DNA from 4 places in the Parendozoicomonas sp. 2304DJ65-17 genome. Region 4 is predicted to be linked to each of the others. Evidence: predicted binding sites of a transcription regulator. Region 4 holds the regulator's gene; each other region holds the start of a gene.
The links. The regulator sigma-54, encoded in region 4, starts transcription at its own class of promoters, with help from an activator protein. The targets are predictions, from matches to a motif close to TGGCACNNNNNTTGCTNT.
Positions count from the first base shown of each region.

Region 1: norV (anaerobic nitric oxide reductase flavorubredoxin) is a predicted target of sigma-54. The motif match lies at 2,347-2,364, and genes of this name have one in related genera.
Region 2: ACY2RR_RS13325 (P-loop NTPase) is a predicted target of sigma-54. The motif match lies at 2,363-2,380, and genes of this name have one in related genera.
Region 3: urtA (urea ABC transporter substrate-binding protein) is a predicted target of sigma-54. The motif match lies at 2,630-2,647, and genes of this name have one in related genera.

Region 1 is NZ_JBYVJV010000001.1:1,028,046-1,032,213, forward strand. Features, by position in the region: gene norW (NADH:flavorubredoxin reductase NorW) at 1-772, opposite strand, end outside; gene norV (anaerobic nitric oxide reductase flavorubredoxin) at 769-2,274, opposite strand; gene norR (nitric oxide reductase transcriptional regulator NorR) at 2,483-4,036, shown strand; gene ACY2RR_RS04710 (hypothetical protein) at 4,110-4,168, shown strand, end outside.
Region 2 is NZ_JBYVJV010000004.1:293,847-298,014, forward strand. Features, by position in the region: gene ACY2RR_RS13310 (heparin lyase I family protein) at 1-173, shown strand, start outside; gene ACY2RR_RS13315 (rhodanese-like domain-containing protein) at 188-661, opposite strand; gene ACY2RR_RS13320 (RNA polymerase sigma factor FliA) at 741-1,478, opposite strand; gene ACY2RR_RS13325 (P-loop NTPase) at 1,481-2,293, opposite strand; gene fliO (flagellar biosynthetic protein FliO) at 2,712-3,158, opposite strand; gene ACY2RR_RS13335 (sigma-54 dependent transcriptional regulator) at 3,127-4,168, opposite strand, start outside.
Region 3 is NZ_JBYVJV010000003.1:204,735-208,902, reverse strand. Features, by position in the region: gene urtB (urea ABC transporter permease subunit UrtB) at 1-1,103, opposite strand, end outside; gene urtA (urea ABC transporter substrate-binding protein) at 1,202-2,515, opposite strand; gene ACY2RR_RS10365 (urease accessory protein UreD) at 2,916-3,779, shown strand; gene ACY2RR_RS10360 (urease subunit gamma) at 4,078-4,168, shown strand, end outside.
Region 4 is NZ_JBYVJV010000002.1:890,601-894,768, forward strand. Features, by position in the region: gene rapZ (RNase adapter RapZ) at 1-623, opposite strand, end outside; gene ptsN (PTS IIA-like nitrogen regulatory protein PtsN) at 751-1,209, opposite strand; gene hpf (ribosome hibernation-promoting factor, HPF/YfiA family) at 1,228-1,533, opposite strand; gene ACY2RR_RS09020 (RNA polymerase factor sigma-54) at 1,718-3,205, opposite strand; gene lptB (LPS export ABC transporter ATP-binding protein) at 3,402-4,127, opposite strand; gene lptA (lipopolysaccharide transport periplasmic protein LptA) at 4,151-4,168, opposite strand, start outside.

The DNA of each region.
Region 1 (4,168 bases), on a different contig from region 4:
GTTCAGTTTTAATACCGGCCTGCTTTGCCAGCCGAACTTCAGGTTTCAGGCCTGCTGCGGAGATAACAGCATCCACTTCATAGCTACGACTATTCTCAAAAGTGACTTCCAGCGCATCACCTTTGTGGTTGATGCTGGAAATCACGGTCTCCAGCTCCATCTGACAGCGCTGACCAATCAATACCTGCAACAGGCGGGATGAAAGGAAGCTGGGCAGCATACGAGGCATCAGTCGTGGCGCACGGTCAGTCATGATCACGTCCCGACCAGAGCTGGCCAGATCCATAGCGATCTCGGTACCCACCAGGCCGCCACCGATTACCATAACTCGCTTGGCGTTGCTGAGCCGCTCCTGCCCGACACGGTATTCATCAAGGCTGTTCAGGGTAATGATCTCATCAACCGCATCACCTTCGACGGTTGGAATAAAAGGCTTTGCACCTGTTGCCAGAACCAGCTTGTCGTAAGCCAGAGTCTGACCATTGGCAACAATGCTCTTGGCCGCCGGATAGATGGCTTCTACCCGGGTCTGGCTCAGCAGCTTAATGTTCTGCTGTTCGGCAAACTCAGCGCCTTTCATCTTCACCATATCGTCCGCAGTCATTTTGCGGGTAAACACATGGCTCAGCTCAGGCTTGGTGTAATCATCACCATTGGACGCAGTCACAACTGTAATGGGCAACTCGGCAGATTGCTTACGCAGCATTCTTACCAGGTGGTAGGCAGCAAAGCCGCTGCCTACGATAACAATTCCATGTTCCTGCTGGGTCATGCCACATTCTCCTCAGCGATCACTGCAAACACATCCTTACCAAGGCTGCATTCTGGGCAGAGGAAGTAATCTGGTACTTCGCTCCAAGGCGTACCGGGAGCAACACCCTGGTTTGGCTCACCCAGCTCAGGATCGTAAACCCACTGGCAAACTGTACAGATCATACAATCACAGCTAGCAGCTTTGCTTTCTTCTTTCGCTTCAACAGGTGCAGAGCCGGAGCAGCAAGACTGCTTTGCAGCTTCCACGTCAGCAACTGGTTCTTTGCGATCAAGAACGGGGCGTATAACTTCTTCTGAGAGGTCACGCTGTGCCCATAGGCGAGCCAGCTTACGACCATGTGCACGACACTCAGCAATCGCTTTACCGTCTGGCTTCCACTTGGACTTCAAACCTTCCGCAGTTTCAAAACCGGCATCAGTCAGGCGGGCGTGAATGCGGTCTACAGCACCACCATTCCAACCATAGCTACCGAAAGCGCCAGCCCACTTGTTCTTGAAGCGCAGGCCAGTAATTTCTTCCAGCATGCCGGCAACCTTTGGCATCATTACATTGTTCATGGTGGAAGAACCCACCAGCACAGCCTTGGAACGGAACACGTTAGCCAGAATTTCGTTCTTATCGTGACGGGACACATTGAACACTTTCACGGCCACCTGAGAATCCACTTCGTGGATGCCCTGGGCAATGGCATCTGCCATCATGCGGGTGTTGTTGGACATGGAGTCGTAGAAGATAGTGATGCGATCTTCCTGGTAATCCTGTGCCCACTCCATGTACTTTTCGATGATCTGGGTTGGGTTCTCACGCCATACACAGCCGTGGGAAGTGGCAACCATATCCACAGGCAGGTTAAAGCTCAGAACTTCTTTGATTTTGGCAACCACCAGAGAACTGAATGGCGTCAGGATGTTGGAGTAATAACGCAGGCACTGCTCCATCAGTTCGCCCTGATCAATCTCGTCGTTGAACAGACGTTCATCACAGTAGTGCTGACCAAAAGCATCATTACTGAACAGTACGGCGTCGCCAGTCATGTAAGTCATCATGCTGTCTGGCCAGTGCAGCATAGGCGCTTCAACAAATACCAGCTGCTTGCCGTTACCCAGATCCAGACTGTCGCCAGTCTTAACTGTGTTGAAGTTCCACTCAGGATGATGGTGGTGACCTACAATGGAGTCGATCGCATTTTCAGTGCAATAGATTGGCGTGTTAGGAATCCGGGACATCAGCTCGGACAAAGCACCGGAGTGATCTTCTTCAGCGTGGTTGATAACGATGTAGTCGATCTCGTTCAGATCAATTTCCTGTTCCAGGTTCAGGATAAATTCACGGCTGAACTTGCTGTCGACGGTGTCAATCAGCACAGTCTTCTCTTCACGGATCAGGTAGCTGTTGTAGCTGGTGCCTTTGGTGGTTTTGTACTCGGTACCGTGGAAGTCACGGATTTCCCAGTCACGTTGGCCAACCCAGTGAATGTTGTTTTTGATGTGCAGTGTCATAGCGATGTCTCCGGTGGGAAGGGCGAGGTAAGTCTCAAGCCCTTCGCAATAAATTCTTAAGTTACTTCCACTAGAGCACATGCCGTGCCAACTTTTATTTCCTTGATTTTAAAGGACTTTTTAAAACGACACTGTCATAATGACACACGCAAAACATTGTCAATACGACAGTGATTGTGTTTTTGACAGTCTTCGGATTTATAAAAATATGCAGTACCACCAGCGGATTGATCTCACCAAACTGGCGCTGGAAATGACTTCTGGTCTTTCCTCGCAGGATCGCTTTGGCCGTATGCTCGCCATTGTCAGAGATCTGTTTGATTGTGAAGCCTCGGCTCTGCTGGCTTTTCAGGAACATAAGTTTGTTCCTCTCTCCATTGATGGTTTAGCGCCAGATGTTCTTGGGCGGCACTTCTCACTGGAAGAACACCCAAGACTCGAAGCCATTGCCCGCGCCGGAGATATTGTTCGCTTCCCGGCAGACAGTGACTTACCTGATCCTTATGACGGTCTTATCCCTTCTCTTGAAGGTGAACTGAAAGTTCATGCCTGTGTGGGTTTACCGCTGATTGCCAATGAACGGCTGATTGGCGCGCTAACCATTGATGGTTTTTCCGCTGACCAGTTCGATGACTTCAGTGATGATGAATTACGTACAGTCAGCGCTATCGCTTCCGCATCTTTAAATAACGCTCTACTTATGGAGAAACTGGAGAATCAGGCTGTAGGCTTCTCCAGCCCTCAGCAAGACCAGCAGGCGTCACCCAGCACCATCAAACAGGTTCAAATGATTGGCCAGTCTGTTTCCATGCAGATGCTTAGAAAAGAAATTGAAGTAGTTGCCAGCACAGATATGACAACCCTGATTCTTGGGGAAACCGGCACAGGTAAAGAGTTGGTTGCCGGTACAATCCACAACCAGTCAGCCAGAGCAGAAAACCCAATGGTTTACCTGAACTGTGCGGCACTTCCAGAATCTGTAGCGGAAAGCGAACTCTTTGGTCATGTAAAAGGCGCTTTCACCGGAGCCATCAGCCATCGTAAAGGTAAATTTGAACTGGCTGATGGTGGCACACTGTTTTTGGATGAAGTGGGTGAACTCAGCCTCTCTCTTCAATCAAAACTATTACGAGTATTGCAGTACGGAGACCTGCAGCGGGTAGGCGACGACAGCAGCCTGAAAGTAAACACCCGCATTGTTGCCGCAACCAACCGGGATTTAAAAAGAGAGGTCAGTGAAGGGCGATTCCGAGCAGACTTATATCATCGCCTGAGCGTATTCCCGATTCATGTTCCACCGTTGCGAGATAGAGGTGAAGATGCGGTGGTACTGGCCGGATTCTTTATTGAGAAATGTCGTGCGCAACTGGGGCTTCGTCATCTCAGCCTGAGTGCCTCCTGCCACCAGCGACTGCTGGAGTATTCCTGGCCTGGTAATGTTCGTGAGCTGGAACACTGTATTCACCGCGCTGCCATCCTGGCACGCTCAGAAGCGATTGATGAATATGTGATGATTTTGCCGGAGCATTTTAATTTAAAAGGGGAACAAGTCGGCCTTAAGAAAGTTCCTACAGCCTCCTCCGCACAGGAACTCTCATTATCCCGGCTCGACAACCTCCGAGAGGCAACTGATAACTTTCAACGCCAGTTAATCAGTGTTGCGCTGAAAGAAAACAAGAATAACTGGGCTGCTACAGCCAAGAAGCTAAGTGTTGATGCAGGTAATTTGCACAGGTTGGCTAAACGTCTTGGCTTAAAGTAAACCTCTGTCGTTTACACCGGAAAGAAAGAAATCAGCGCCTATACTTCCCGGCTTTTTTCAGCCCGAAAGAATCATGAAGCTCTCTGTGCGCCTCTCTGCTGGCCTTCTACTTTTAATGCTTATTTCCCTCAA
Region 2 (4,168 bases), on a different contig from region 4:
CTTGTCAGTGGGGTGGAGATCAGAAGTGGATCACAGAAACCCATGTATTTAAGAACTATAAGCGACTTCCCAAATACATCCGCTTCAGCGACAGCGGTAAAGACAGCGAATACTGGGCTGGCTATTACGGAAGCCGGATGCGGGAAGCGACTGTTATCATCGAGCAGAAATAACGAAACACGAACTCTTATCTGGGAGCGGACTGCATAATCGCTGCTTCCAGTGCACTGCTTTTTTGGGCTTTGGCTACCGGAAGATCAGTTGCCAGCCAGGAAAAGTAACCATCCCGATAAAAGTAAACGTTCTCATACCCCCAGGATGCTGCCATATAGGTGGCCAACGCGCCACGCATGGTATGAGGGCCATTACTGTAAATCACTACCGGGTGATCTTTCTTGATAAAGCCGGGGTGCCGAAGCAAGCCAAAGGTTGAACGCAAATCAAAGTGATGCGCTCCCTGGATGTGCCCCCACTGCCACTTCTGCCGGTTACGAACATCTATAAAGGTGGCACCACTGCGAAAGAGCTCCTGAGCCTGAGTCGTGGTAATAGTTTCAGCCCCATTGATTGATTCTGGTGCTTCTTTGGCATTAACAACTCCTGCCAAACCAAGCCACGAAACAAGAACCCCAAACACCGCCCAGGTATTTCTATACGACATTGCAACCTCCCTGTTACATGTCACGACTTTCAGAACATCTTTCCCAGCATCTGAGTTGTAACAACCTGAAAACCGGAAATCATTTCCAGTTTTGCAGGCGTCCACGCAACCGTAATGCAGCCTGACTATGAATCTGGCTGACCCGGGATTCACTCACTCCCAGCAGTTTGCCAATTTCTTTCAGGTTCAGTTCTTTATCGTAGTACAGGGTAAGCACAAGCTGCTCTCTTTCTGGTAAAGACTTGATGGCATTCATCAGAGCATTGCGGAATTTCTCATCGTACAAATCAGCATCTGGCGTACAACCATCACCCGGGCGCTGAAAACGGGACTCTTCGCTGTCGAACATATCTTCAAAGCTGAACAATCGGCAGCCTTTCAGGTCTTTAACCATGTTGAAGTAATCATCGAGAGATACATCCAGTTCTGCAGCCACTTCCGCATCACGGGCATCTCTACCCACACGGGCCTCAACAATTTGTGTGGCCTCACTCACCCGACGGGAGTTTCTGTAAACGGATCGGGGGCCCCAGTCACCACGGCGAATTTCATCCAGCATGGCGCCACGAATACGAATACCGGCGAAGGTTTCAAAACTTGCGCCCTTTTCCGCATCATATTTTCCGGCGGCTTCCAGCAAACCAACCATGCCAGCCTGTACAAGGTCATCAACCTGAACACTGGCGGGCATTCTGGCAGACAAATGTCGTGCAATCCGTTTCACCAGATTGGCATGTTTCTCAACGATTTCGACCTGATAAAGATGTTTACGATTGCTTTCATCATTATCACTGGCATTGTGAACAAGCGCTTCCATGCTTACATGCCCCCTGCATTAACAGTCTGTTCAAGGAAAAAGGTCATACCACCAGCAACCGGGCTGCTGATGCGTCGACGATCCAGTGTTTCCGCCAGCATTTGCAGTGCTCTGGCAGTACGGGATTCCGGGCGGGTTTCCAGAATGGTCTGGAAGTTCTGACAACACTTCGCCACATCTTGATCAAACGGCACCTGTCCACAGTGACGAAGAACAAGGTCCTGTTCAAAATCCAGACGTTGCTGAAGAGTTTCAACGAGAGTGTGACCTTCACGCTGACGGCGGGTCATATTTGTGAGAATGCCGAACTGCTGAATTCCACAATGTCCGCGCAATGCTTTTATATAATCAGCGGTATCTGCCTGTGACAGAGGGTCAGGAGTCATAACCACCAGCAGCTCACCGGCAGCCTGAATCAATTGCAAATCATTCGCGGACAAGCCACCGGCTGTATCGATCAGCAGGTAGTCAACATCACCGGCCAGAACATCAATGGCATTAATCAGCCCAGAAAGACGACCATGACAAAGTGCTGCCATATCAGGCTCACTTCGGCTTCCGGGAATAATCCGAACACCACCAGGGCCTTCAATCAGGGTTTCAGTAATGTCGCACCGGCCAGCCAGCACATCAGCGACAGACTTTTCCGGTTGAACGCCAGCCAGCAGTTCAATATTGGCGAGGCCAAAGTCGGCATCCAGAATAACGACCCTACGCCCCATCCGGGACAGCGCCTCGGCAAGGTTCAGGGTTAGAAAGCTCTTCCCTGAGCCTCCCTTCCCACTGGCAATAGCAATTACTCTTGCGGGTTTCACATCCATAGTCCTTTACGGTCCGCTCTATTGTTGGATCTTTGCGCCATCCTTGGCGCGCATACCCTAGGTATTGCAGCGACCGTGCCAACTTGGACCTTTCTGTTAAAAATTCATCACAAAACCATAACCAACTGTTTTATAAGAAAAATAACAAAGATAAATAAATCCGCTGTCGTACAGCATAGGGAGACTATCTTTCGATTTTCTCTGTTTTTTGACATGTCAAACTGGCGTCGCCAGATTCCTGCCGAACAGAACTTTTCCAACAGTAGAAAAACGTCAGATGCCCGTCATAAAGAGACAAGAAAAAGAGAAATGAAAAATGTTTTTTTCAAGAATACGACAGGGTAAATACAAAATATCCAGTATGGCAATTCAGCCACACTGGATATTGTTCAGGAAAGACTTTCAGAGAGGATCAGGAACGTTTCAGAAGATCACGAAATTTTTGCGCGCTGTCAGGTTTAACCTCTGGATCGGGCAACAGCTTGTCGTAATCTCCCAAGAGAGTAATTCGACCGGAAGAAACACCCAACAACAATTCACGCTCTCCAGCCTGAACCACCACTACTCGATCTCTTCCCCCCAGAGAAAGAACAGCTTTGGTTTTTAAACCCACCTGACCAGTAGCTAATTCTGGCCGCCAGCGCTTAACCCACCAAGCCAAGCCAAACATAAGGCAGATAACAAACACAAAGGTAAACAGCATCTTCAACAGTTCCATCATGCCAAGCTCGGCATCAGGTTCTGGTGAAGCCACCTGTTCAGCTATCTGGGAGGTGGCTTCCGGCTCTCCTCCCAAGGCGAGAGAAGAACCGAAAATCAAAAGACTCTTAAGGAGAAGAGGTATTATCTGCCTGCTCATAGCGGTTCAGACCATACTTGCGCATTTTTTCCACCAGAGTGGTCCGGCGAACCTGAAGTTTATCCGCTGCACGGGCAACAACATTACTGCAGTCATCCAGAGCCTGACGGATCAACTTACGTTCAAGATCTGAAAGAAACTCTTTCAGATTCAGCCCGTTCACCGGCAATACCGCCAGTTCATCCAACCCACCCATACCTGAAGGCTGAATTGTGGTTGGAAACATTTCCGCAACACCCGATTCCTGAGCCGCCTCACTGGACGCTTTGCGGAAACGTCCTGGTAACTCTTCCAACCCAATAACCCCCATGGGGTACATAATGGCCAGACGTTCCACTAAGTTTGCCAGCTCCCGAACATTCCCCGGCCACTCATAACGACAGAGAGACAAGATAGCAGCTGAGCTGAAACGTACAGAACCACGCTGTTCACGTTCCATGCGGTTAATCAGATCATTCAGGATCAGCGGTACATCTTCTGAACGCTGGCGGAGAGATGGAGTTTCGATGGGGAAAACATTCAAACGGTAATACAGGTCTTCACGGAACTTCCCTTCAGCCACCATTTTTTCCAGGTCATTATGAGTGGCAGCAATAATGCGAACATCTGCATCAATAGAAGCCGTTCCACCAACCCGCTCATACTTCTTTTCTTGCAGGACTCTCAGCAGCTTCACCTGCATGGATAATGGCATATCACCAATTTCATCCAGAAACAGCGTACCGCCCTCAGCCAGTTCAAAGCGGCCTTTGCGAGTTGCGATAGCTCCAGTGAAAGCGCCCTTTTCGTGACCAAACAGTTCACTTTCCAGCAAATCGGGAGGAATAGCACCGCAATTCACCGGTACAAATGGTTCATCTTTACGGTTCGAATGCTCGTGAAGATTACAAGCCACCACTTCTTTCCCGGTACCAGACTCGCCAGTGATAAGAACATTCACGTCCTTATCCATAACCTGAGCCATCAAAGCTCGCACCTGACGAATTGCTCTGCTATTGCCTACAAGGTTC
Region 3 (4,168 bases), on a different contig from region 4:
CTCATCCACTCCGGTGTAATTACGCTTTGGTTTAATGGAGAGAAAATGGTGCGCACCGCCTGCTGCAGGATAAGGCTGACACCGAAGGTGGCCAGCAGGGTTTCCAACGGGCGACCATAGAGATGGCGAATCACCGTTCTCTCAATCAGTACGCCAGTTGCGCCAGCCACAAGGAAGGCCAGGGGCAGGGAGATAAACAGCGAGGCACCGATATGATCCGGCAACAGGCTTTGCACCACATAGGTGGTGTATGCGCCCAGCATAATCATCTCGCCATGGGCCATATTGATAACGCCCATCACTCCGAAGGTTATGGCAAGGCCGATTGCTGATAGCAGCAGCACAGAGCCGAGACTCAAACCAAAGAAAGTATTCTCCACTGCGCCATAGAACTTACGACGCTGCTCAATATCTGAGATGGACTTATTAATGGCGGCCAGTACATCTTTATTCTGCTCAGTGGCTTTTTGGGCCTGCAGTTTTGTATAAACGACGGAACTGTTGACTTCGCCCAGAGTTTGCGCAGCGACAAGGCGTTGTTCTTCATTGCCATTCTTCAGATCAAATAAGGCAAGGCCAGAATCGATCAGCTCTTTAAGTTCACGTTTCTGTTCGGTCTTGCTGGCCGCTTTCAAAAGCTCATGGCTTTCGGGGCTTTCATTGCCCAGCAGGTTGGTAATCGCTGTGCGACGCAATTCGGTATCGGTGGATTGCAGATCTCGTAAAGAGAGCGCACTACGCAGGATTTTGCGCAGTTTGTTATTGAGCGGCACTTTCTTTACCGCACGTTTTTTATGGAGACCAAGCTCTTCGCCTGTTGCGAGGTCGGTCAGCAGGTATTTGCGCCCATCCTTTTGGGCCAGCACAAATGTTTGATTCGATTTCAGGACAAACAACTGTCCATCCAGCCAGAGTTCTGCCAGCTGAACGGATGAAGATTCTTCAGAAGTGGCCAACTGCTGGGCGAGGGTTTCCCGCTCAGACCAGGAACCTTTTAATAATGTTTTACTTAAGAGGGGGTCGCTTAAACCTTCGAATGATGCCGTTGCTGTCATAGACAGACACAGCAAAACCAGTGCGGCCAAGCGCTGAATAACATTCATAGAACGCCTTAATTCATAGTGAACGCGTAAGAGGCAGTAGGTTGGGTTAGCCACAAAGTGGCGTAACCCAACAGCAAAGATTTAAATCAGGAATTAAATTACTCGTACTTCTGACCAGAACACACAGAGGTGCTCAGGTTGTAGTTGCCGCACTTAACAGGAGAGGTCCAGTCAGCAATAATCTTGGCACTCTCTGGCAGATAATCCGTCCAGGCATCACCGATAACACCACCGCTGGTCTGCCATACGATCTCAAATTGACCATCGTCCTGAATCTCACCAATCAGTACTGGCTTGGTCAGGTGGTGGTTAGTGTTCATCACTGCGTAGCCGCCAGTCAGGTTCGGCACAGTTACGCCATAGATCGCGTCACGTACAGAATCAACCTCAGTGGTGCCAGCTTTCTCAACAGCCTTGGCCCACATATTGAAGCCGATGTAGGTGGCTTCCATTGGGTCGTTAGTCACACGCTCTTCATCTTTGATAAACGCCTGCCAGGTTTCGATAAACTCATCGTTTACCTCACTCTCAGCGCTCATAAAGTAGTTCCAGGCGGCGAGGTGGCCTACCAGCGGGCCAGTGTCGATACCAGACAGCTCTTCTTCACCTACGGAGAAGGCAATAACAGGAATATCTTCTGCGGAAAGGCCCTGGTTACCCAGTTCCTTATAGAAAGGTACGTTAGCGTCGCCGTTTACTGTAGAGATCACGGCTGTCTTCTTGCCTGCGGAACCAAACTTCTTGATATCAGAAACAATGGTCTGCCAGTCAGAGTGACCAAATGGCGTGTAGTTCACCATAATGTCGGACTCAGCCACGCCTTTGCTTTGCAGGTAAGACTCAAGAATCTTGTTAGTGGTACGTGGGTAAACGTAGTCAGTACCGGCCAGTACAAAACGCTCAACACCACCGCCAGCTTCACTCATCAGATAATCAACCGCAGGAATGGCCTGCTGGTTGGGCGCTGCACCGGTGTAGAAGACGTTCTTGGAAGATTCTTCACCTTCGTACTGAACCGGGTAGAACATCAGACCGTTCAGCTCTTCCAGAACCGGCAGAGCAGACTTACGTGATACGGATGTCCAGGAACCGAAGATTACGTCCACTTCTTCCTTAACCAGCAGTTCACGGGCTTTCTCAGCAAACAGAGGCCAGTTGGAAGCAGGATCAACCACAACAGGCTCCAGCTTCTTGCCCAGCAAACCACCTTCTTCGTTCTGCTGTTCAATCAGCATCAGAACAGTGTCTTTCAGCGTGGTTTCACTGATGGCCATGGTGCCGGACAGGGAGTGCAACACACCTACTTTGATGGTGTCGTCTGCAGCCTGAGCCACAGTTGCGGCCGTGGCCAGTGATGTGGCAAAAGCCAGTCCTTTCAGTGTTGCTTTTAAGCTCTTGTTATTAGCTTTCATTATCTGCTCCCCGGCAGTCTGGTGAATGATTTGTTTATTCTTCTATTTGTGTGTCGGTTTGTTATTTGGCTTTTCCGTCAGCCAACGCGTTCTCTGCGCGATTCGATATTGGCAATAGCAAAGGGGATGCCATAGTCAGAAAAACTGCGTGATACCGGGGTTTTCAAGAGGATTAACTAGTAAGTGATTGCTATGCAGAAAAACAGCCCGCACAAAGCTGGGGCAATCAAAGGAGGTGTAATTTGGCTGCGTGCACCAATCAGGATCAGGCAATGACTGATGCAAACTTATCGGGCATAACGTGCTGTATTTCAGGTTTATGATCACACCGTGCCCTGAGATCGGCACAGGCTTTGCTGTAATCTGGGCAGATAATATGAATAGATAGAGTAGGGCGGGCATGCAGTATCAACAAGTGGGTAACCAGCATTGGAAAGCAGGAATAGACCTTCAGTTAAAATATTTTAATGGTGCAACCCGCTTAACGCGTACCCGGCACTATGGACCTCTCCGTATTCAGCGCCCGTTCTTCCCGGAGGGGAAAGATCTTGCTCACCTTTATATCCTGCATCCCCCCGGCGGTCTGGTCGCAGGCGATGAGCTTTATCAAAAGGTTGAAGCGTTGCCGGAAAGTCAGGCGCTGGTAACAACGCCGGCGGCAGGGAAGGTGTATCTCAACGCTTATGACGATCAAAGCCGCCCGCAAAAGCAGATTGTCGATATTACTGTAACGGATCGTTCCTCTGTTGAATGGCTTCCCCAGGAAACCATTCTCTATAACGGCTGTTCTGCAGCGATGGAAACCCGGGTGCACCTGAAGGGTTCAGCACGTTATATAGGCTGGGAGATTATTTGTCTGGGACGCACAGCTTCGGGTGAAAGCTTTGATCAGGGTAGTCTGCTGCAAACAGTACGGCTTGAACGTGATGGCAAACCACTATTTCAGGAGCGAATGTTGCTGGAAGCCGGTGAATCTAAGCAAACCGGGCTGCTGGGTTTTCACGGCCGTTCCGTGTTCGGCACGATGATGGCCACTCTTGATGGTCAGGGTAATCAAGAGCCCGATATCGAAGAGTGGCATAACCAGCTCAATCAAGAATCAGAACATCCAGTGGCTTTAACCTGTCGCAATGGTGTGCTGTTGGTGCGTTATCTGGGCAATTCATCCGCTAAAGCGAGGGCTTTGTTCGAAGAGGCCTGGCAGTTATGCCGGCCTTTAGTGCTTGAGCGGGAAGCCTGCCGGCCACGTATCTGGAATACCTGAAAAATCTTAACCTTGTGCCCTGTCACCGAAAATAGCCAATATGCCAGCATGCTTCTTTCTGGTGCGCTTTTCGTGCACCAGAGCTGCGCTTCGTATGGTTCTGGTGCATAAGTCCTCAGGGCAAATTTGAATGCGCCGGTGCTGGTAGCGGATTCAAAGATTGGCGCAGTGATTGCTATAGAGCTTTAGCAATACATACAAGAAGCCTTAGTTTCCAGGCGCAAAGATAAAACCGTGGCACTAATAAAACAGACAAATGTCACCTGAATAATAATGAATCGCTCCGGGTGCTGTAGATATGGAACTGACTCCACGCGAGAAAGACAAACTTCTTCTTTATACCGCTGCACTGGTGGCTGAGCGTCGTTTAGCCCGTGGCGTAAAACTCA
Region 4 (4,168 bases):
ATCCCCCTAAGTTCTTCACGCCAGTAAGGGTTGGGAAGGCAACGAACATCGAAAACAAAATCCGCGTCAATAGGGACGCCCTTTTTAAAGCCGAATGACTGAAACTGTAAGGAAAGCTCGTGGCGCTCTTTTCCTGCCACGCGCTGGCGAATAACGCTGCGCAGATCATGTAGGGAAAGGCGGCTGGTATCGACGCGCATATCAGCCGCATCGGCAATAAACCCCAGAACTTCTGCTTCTTTTCTTATAGCTTCGTCGAGAGATGACTCTCCATCGCTTAAAGGGTGGCGGCGGCGGGTTGCGCTGAATCGTTTCAGTAATGTTTCGTGATCAGCGTCCAGATAAATAATATCCCCGGCCAGGTGTTCCTGTTCCCGAAGCTGCTGATGGATGATGGGGAACTCTGCAAGTTCTCCGGGAGTGTTGCGGGCATCAATGCTGACCGCCAGCGCGTTGCCCGCACCAGCGGGTTTATTTCTAAAGCGTTTTACAAGACTGATCAGCAAGCTGGCAGGAAGATTATCTACGCAGTAGAAACCCTGGTCTTCGAGAGCTGCAAGAGCGGAACTTTTTCCGGAGCCTGATCGCCCGCTGATAATTACGAGTCTGATGGTCTTTGGCATATGTCAACGTATCCCCCGCCGATGGATCTCTGTGTGTTCGGATCCTTGGTCAAGCATAGGAAAAAAAACGGGTAAAAAAAATAGAGCCTGCGGTTGCAGGCTCTATTATCGGTAAATTAATTGGAATTCAGGCGCTTACTTTTGCTGTAAGCAAACGATAGAGGGTTTCACTGCTATCTGCTGACCTCAGTTGTTCACAGAGTGAATCGTCACTGAACTGCTCAGCAATCTGTCGCAGGAAATCCAGATGCTTCTCAGTTTCATGTTCTGGAACAACCAATGCAAAAACCAGGTCGACAGGTTTTTTGTCGATAGCATCGAAGTCAATTGGTTTAGCGAGCCTAAGAAATACTGCCTGTGGCTCTTCGCAGTTTGCTACCCGGCAATGGGGTAGCGCAAAACCATTACCAAGACCTGTGCTTCCAAGTTTTTCCCGGGTCACAAGCTGGTTGAACAACTCCTTGGTATCAAGACCGGGCTGTCTTTGGCTGATTATGCTGGCGATGTATTCCAGAGTGCGCTTCTTGCTGGCTCCCTGCACGCCGTATAAGGCGTGACCGGGAGCAAGAATATTCCGTAGGCTCATTGGATTTTGGACCGGGGATCAGTGAGAGGCCCCCTGAAGGCGATCAATATTTTTTTCCTTGTACTTCAAAAGCTGACGATCAAGTTTGTCCGTCAACAGGTCAATAGCAGCATACATGTCTTCATGTTCAGCCGATGCAGCGATATCAGCATTACGTACGTGCAGGGTCGCTTCGGCACATTGCCTTTGCTTTTCAATACTCAGGGTAACCTGAACACTTGTTATTCCATCGTAATGGCTGGCTAGCTTGTCAAGTTTTTTTGAAACGTACTCGTTCAGAGCTTCTGTTACGTCGAACTGATGACCACTGATCTTAACTTGCATGCGTTACTCTCCTGGTGTCAGGTTGAGCAGCCCCGACAATTCCATACCGGGCCGACACTTTAGATTCTACCACCAGTCCCGTGCCTCGTCTCGGATTTTGCGTATCTGGAATCTATTTCCATGAGCCAAGGCATGCTTCAGACTGATCTGGCGCTGTGGTAGCGCATTTTCTATAAATTGGTAGCTATACCAGACGTTTTCGCTCATTGGAGGGAGGAATCATCAGAGCTTCCCTGTATTTGGCGATGGTGCGTCTGGCGACTTTTATTCCCTGCTCTCCCAGAAGGGTGGCGATTTTGCTGTCACTGAGAGGCTTTTTCGGATTCTCCTGGGCAATCAGTTTTTTGATCAGTGCCCGGATAGCTGTTGAAGAGCATTCTCCGCCGGATGTGGTGCTAACGTGGCTAGAGAAAAAGTATTTCAGCTCGAAAATTCCGCGGGGTGTATGCATGAACTTCTGGGTGGTCACCCGTGAAATTGTTGATTCATGCATATCAACCGCTTCGGCGATATCGTGCAGAACCAGAGGTTTCATAGCCTCTTCACCGTAATCCAGAAAGCCGCGTTGGTATTCAACAATGCGGGTGGCTACTTTCAGAAGTGTTTCGTTTCGGCTTTGCAGGCTTTTGATAAACCAACGTGCTTCCTGAAGGTGGTTTTTCAGGTAAGTATTGTCATCGCTGGAATCCGCTCGTCGAATCAGGGATGCGTAGCCATCGTTAATGCGTAAACGTGGAGCTGTGTCAGGGTTCAGATCAACAACCCAGCGCCCTTTGCGTTTGCGAACCAGAACATCCGGAATAACATACTCTGCTTCTGATTCCTGAAGCTCTGCTCCGGGATGAGGGTTCAGACTCTGGATGATGGCCAGCGCGTCTTTGATCTGAGGTTCTTTCAGCCGGGTGCGGCGCATTAATGTTGCGTAATCACGGGTGCCGAGAAGATCGATGTAACGATCAACAATGCGGTGAGCATTGATAACATCATCGGTTGCTTCAGGAAGTTGACGAAGTTGAATCAGCAGGCATTCCCGTAAATCCCGACAGCCAACACCAACCGGTTCGAAATGTTGTATACGGTTGAGAACCATCTCAACCTCGTCCATTTCAATTTCCCGCTCAGGATCCTGGCTTTCCAGAATATCTTCCAAGGACACGGTGAGATAGCCGTTGTCATCGATGCCTTCAATAATCGCCATAGCAATCATACGATCAGTGTCGGACATCGGCGCCAGGTTCAGCTGCCACTCCAAGTGGTCCTGCAGGGTTTCACTGGAACTGGTACGAGTTGTGAAATCATCAACTGGGCCATCGGATTGACTGCCAGAGCTTGACGGTGCAGCCTGATAAACATCATCCCAGCCGCTGTCTACAGGCAGATCAGAAGGAATGGATTCGCTCCAGTCTTCCTGAGTTTCTTTAGTTTCGTCGGTCTTTTCGGTTTTGGTGGATGCGTTCAGGTCAGTGAGGCCAGCATCAGAAATGGCGTCCTGCACTTCCGGGTCTGCAGCAGGTTGGAGCTCCTCTTGCTCCAGCATTGGGTTGCTTTCCAAGGCTTGCTGAATCTCCTGCTGGAGATCCAGTGTAGAAAGCTGCAGCAAGCGAATGGCCTGTTGCAGCTGGGGTGTCATTGTCAGCTGCTGGCCAATTTTAAGTTCAAGAGATGGCTTCATGGGATCGTATTATCCAGCCTTAACTGCACTGTCCTGCAAAATTATTTTCAACATCCCTGCCCGTTGGCTTAACACATGATAACGCTTCCGTATAAACCACTATATTACACTGCCGTATGCTCCAACGTGAAGCTCAGCCTGTGAAATACAGTCGTCAGGAAGAGCTGCGACCAGTAGCGGTGCAGCTCCGCAGGCGTTAGATCCGGAAATGCTCTCCGAGGTAAACGTCGCGCACTTTCTGGTTGCTCAGAACGGTGTCGCTGTTGCCTGACGCGATGATCTGACCTTCGCTGACAATGTAAGCGTGCTCACAGATATCCAGAGTTTCCCGAACGTTGTGGTCGGTAATGAGTACGCCGATACCTCTGTTCTTCAGGTGGGTGACGATTTCCTTAATATCCGTTACGGAAATAGGGTCAACACCGGCAAAGGGTTCATCGAGCAGTATGAATGAAGGTTCTGTAGCCAGGGCTCGGGCAATCTCAACCCGGCGTCGTTCGCCACCAGACAGGCTCATGCCCAGGCTGTCACGGATGTGCTGAATATTGAACTCATTCAGCAGCTCTTCCATTTTTTCCAGACGCTGAGCTTTGCTTAAACCTTTTCTGGTTTCAAGAATGGCCATGATGTTATCGGCCACAGTCAGCTTTCGAAAAATGGATGCTTCCTGAGGCAGGTAGCCGATACCGGCACGGGCTCGGCCGTGCATGGGTAAAGCGGTCAGGTTCTGGTCGTCAATGGAAATCTGGCCGCCTTCCGCTTGAACCAGACCGACGATCATATAGAAGCATGTGGTTTTGCCCGCCCCGTTGGGGCCAAGTAGCCCAACAATCTGGCCACTTTCTATAGATACAGAAACATCACGAACGACCTGCCGACCGCTGTAACTTTTCTTCAGGTGTTTTGCTTGCAGTTGTGCCATGTGGCCTGTGTCTTTCTCTGCGTCTACTTGGATGAACCGGG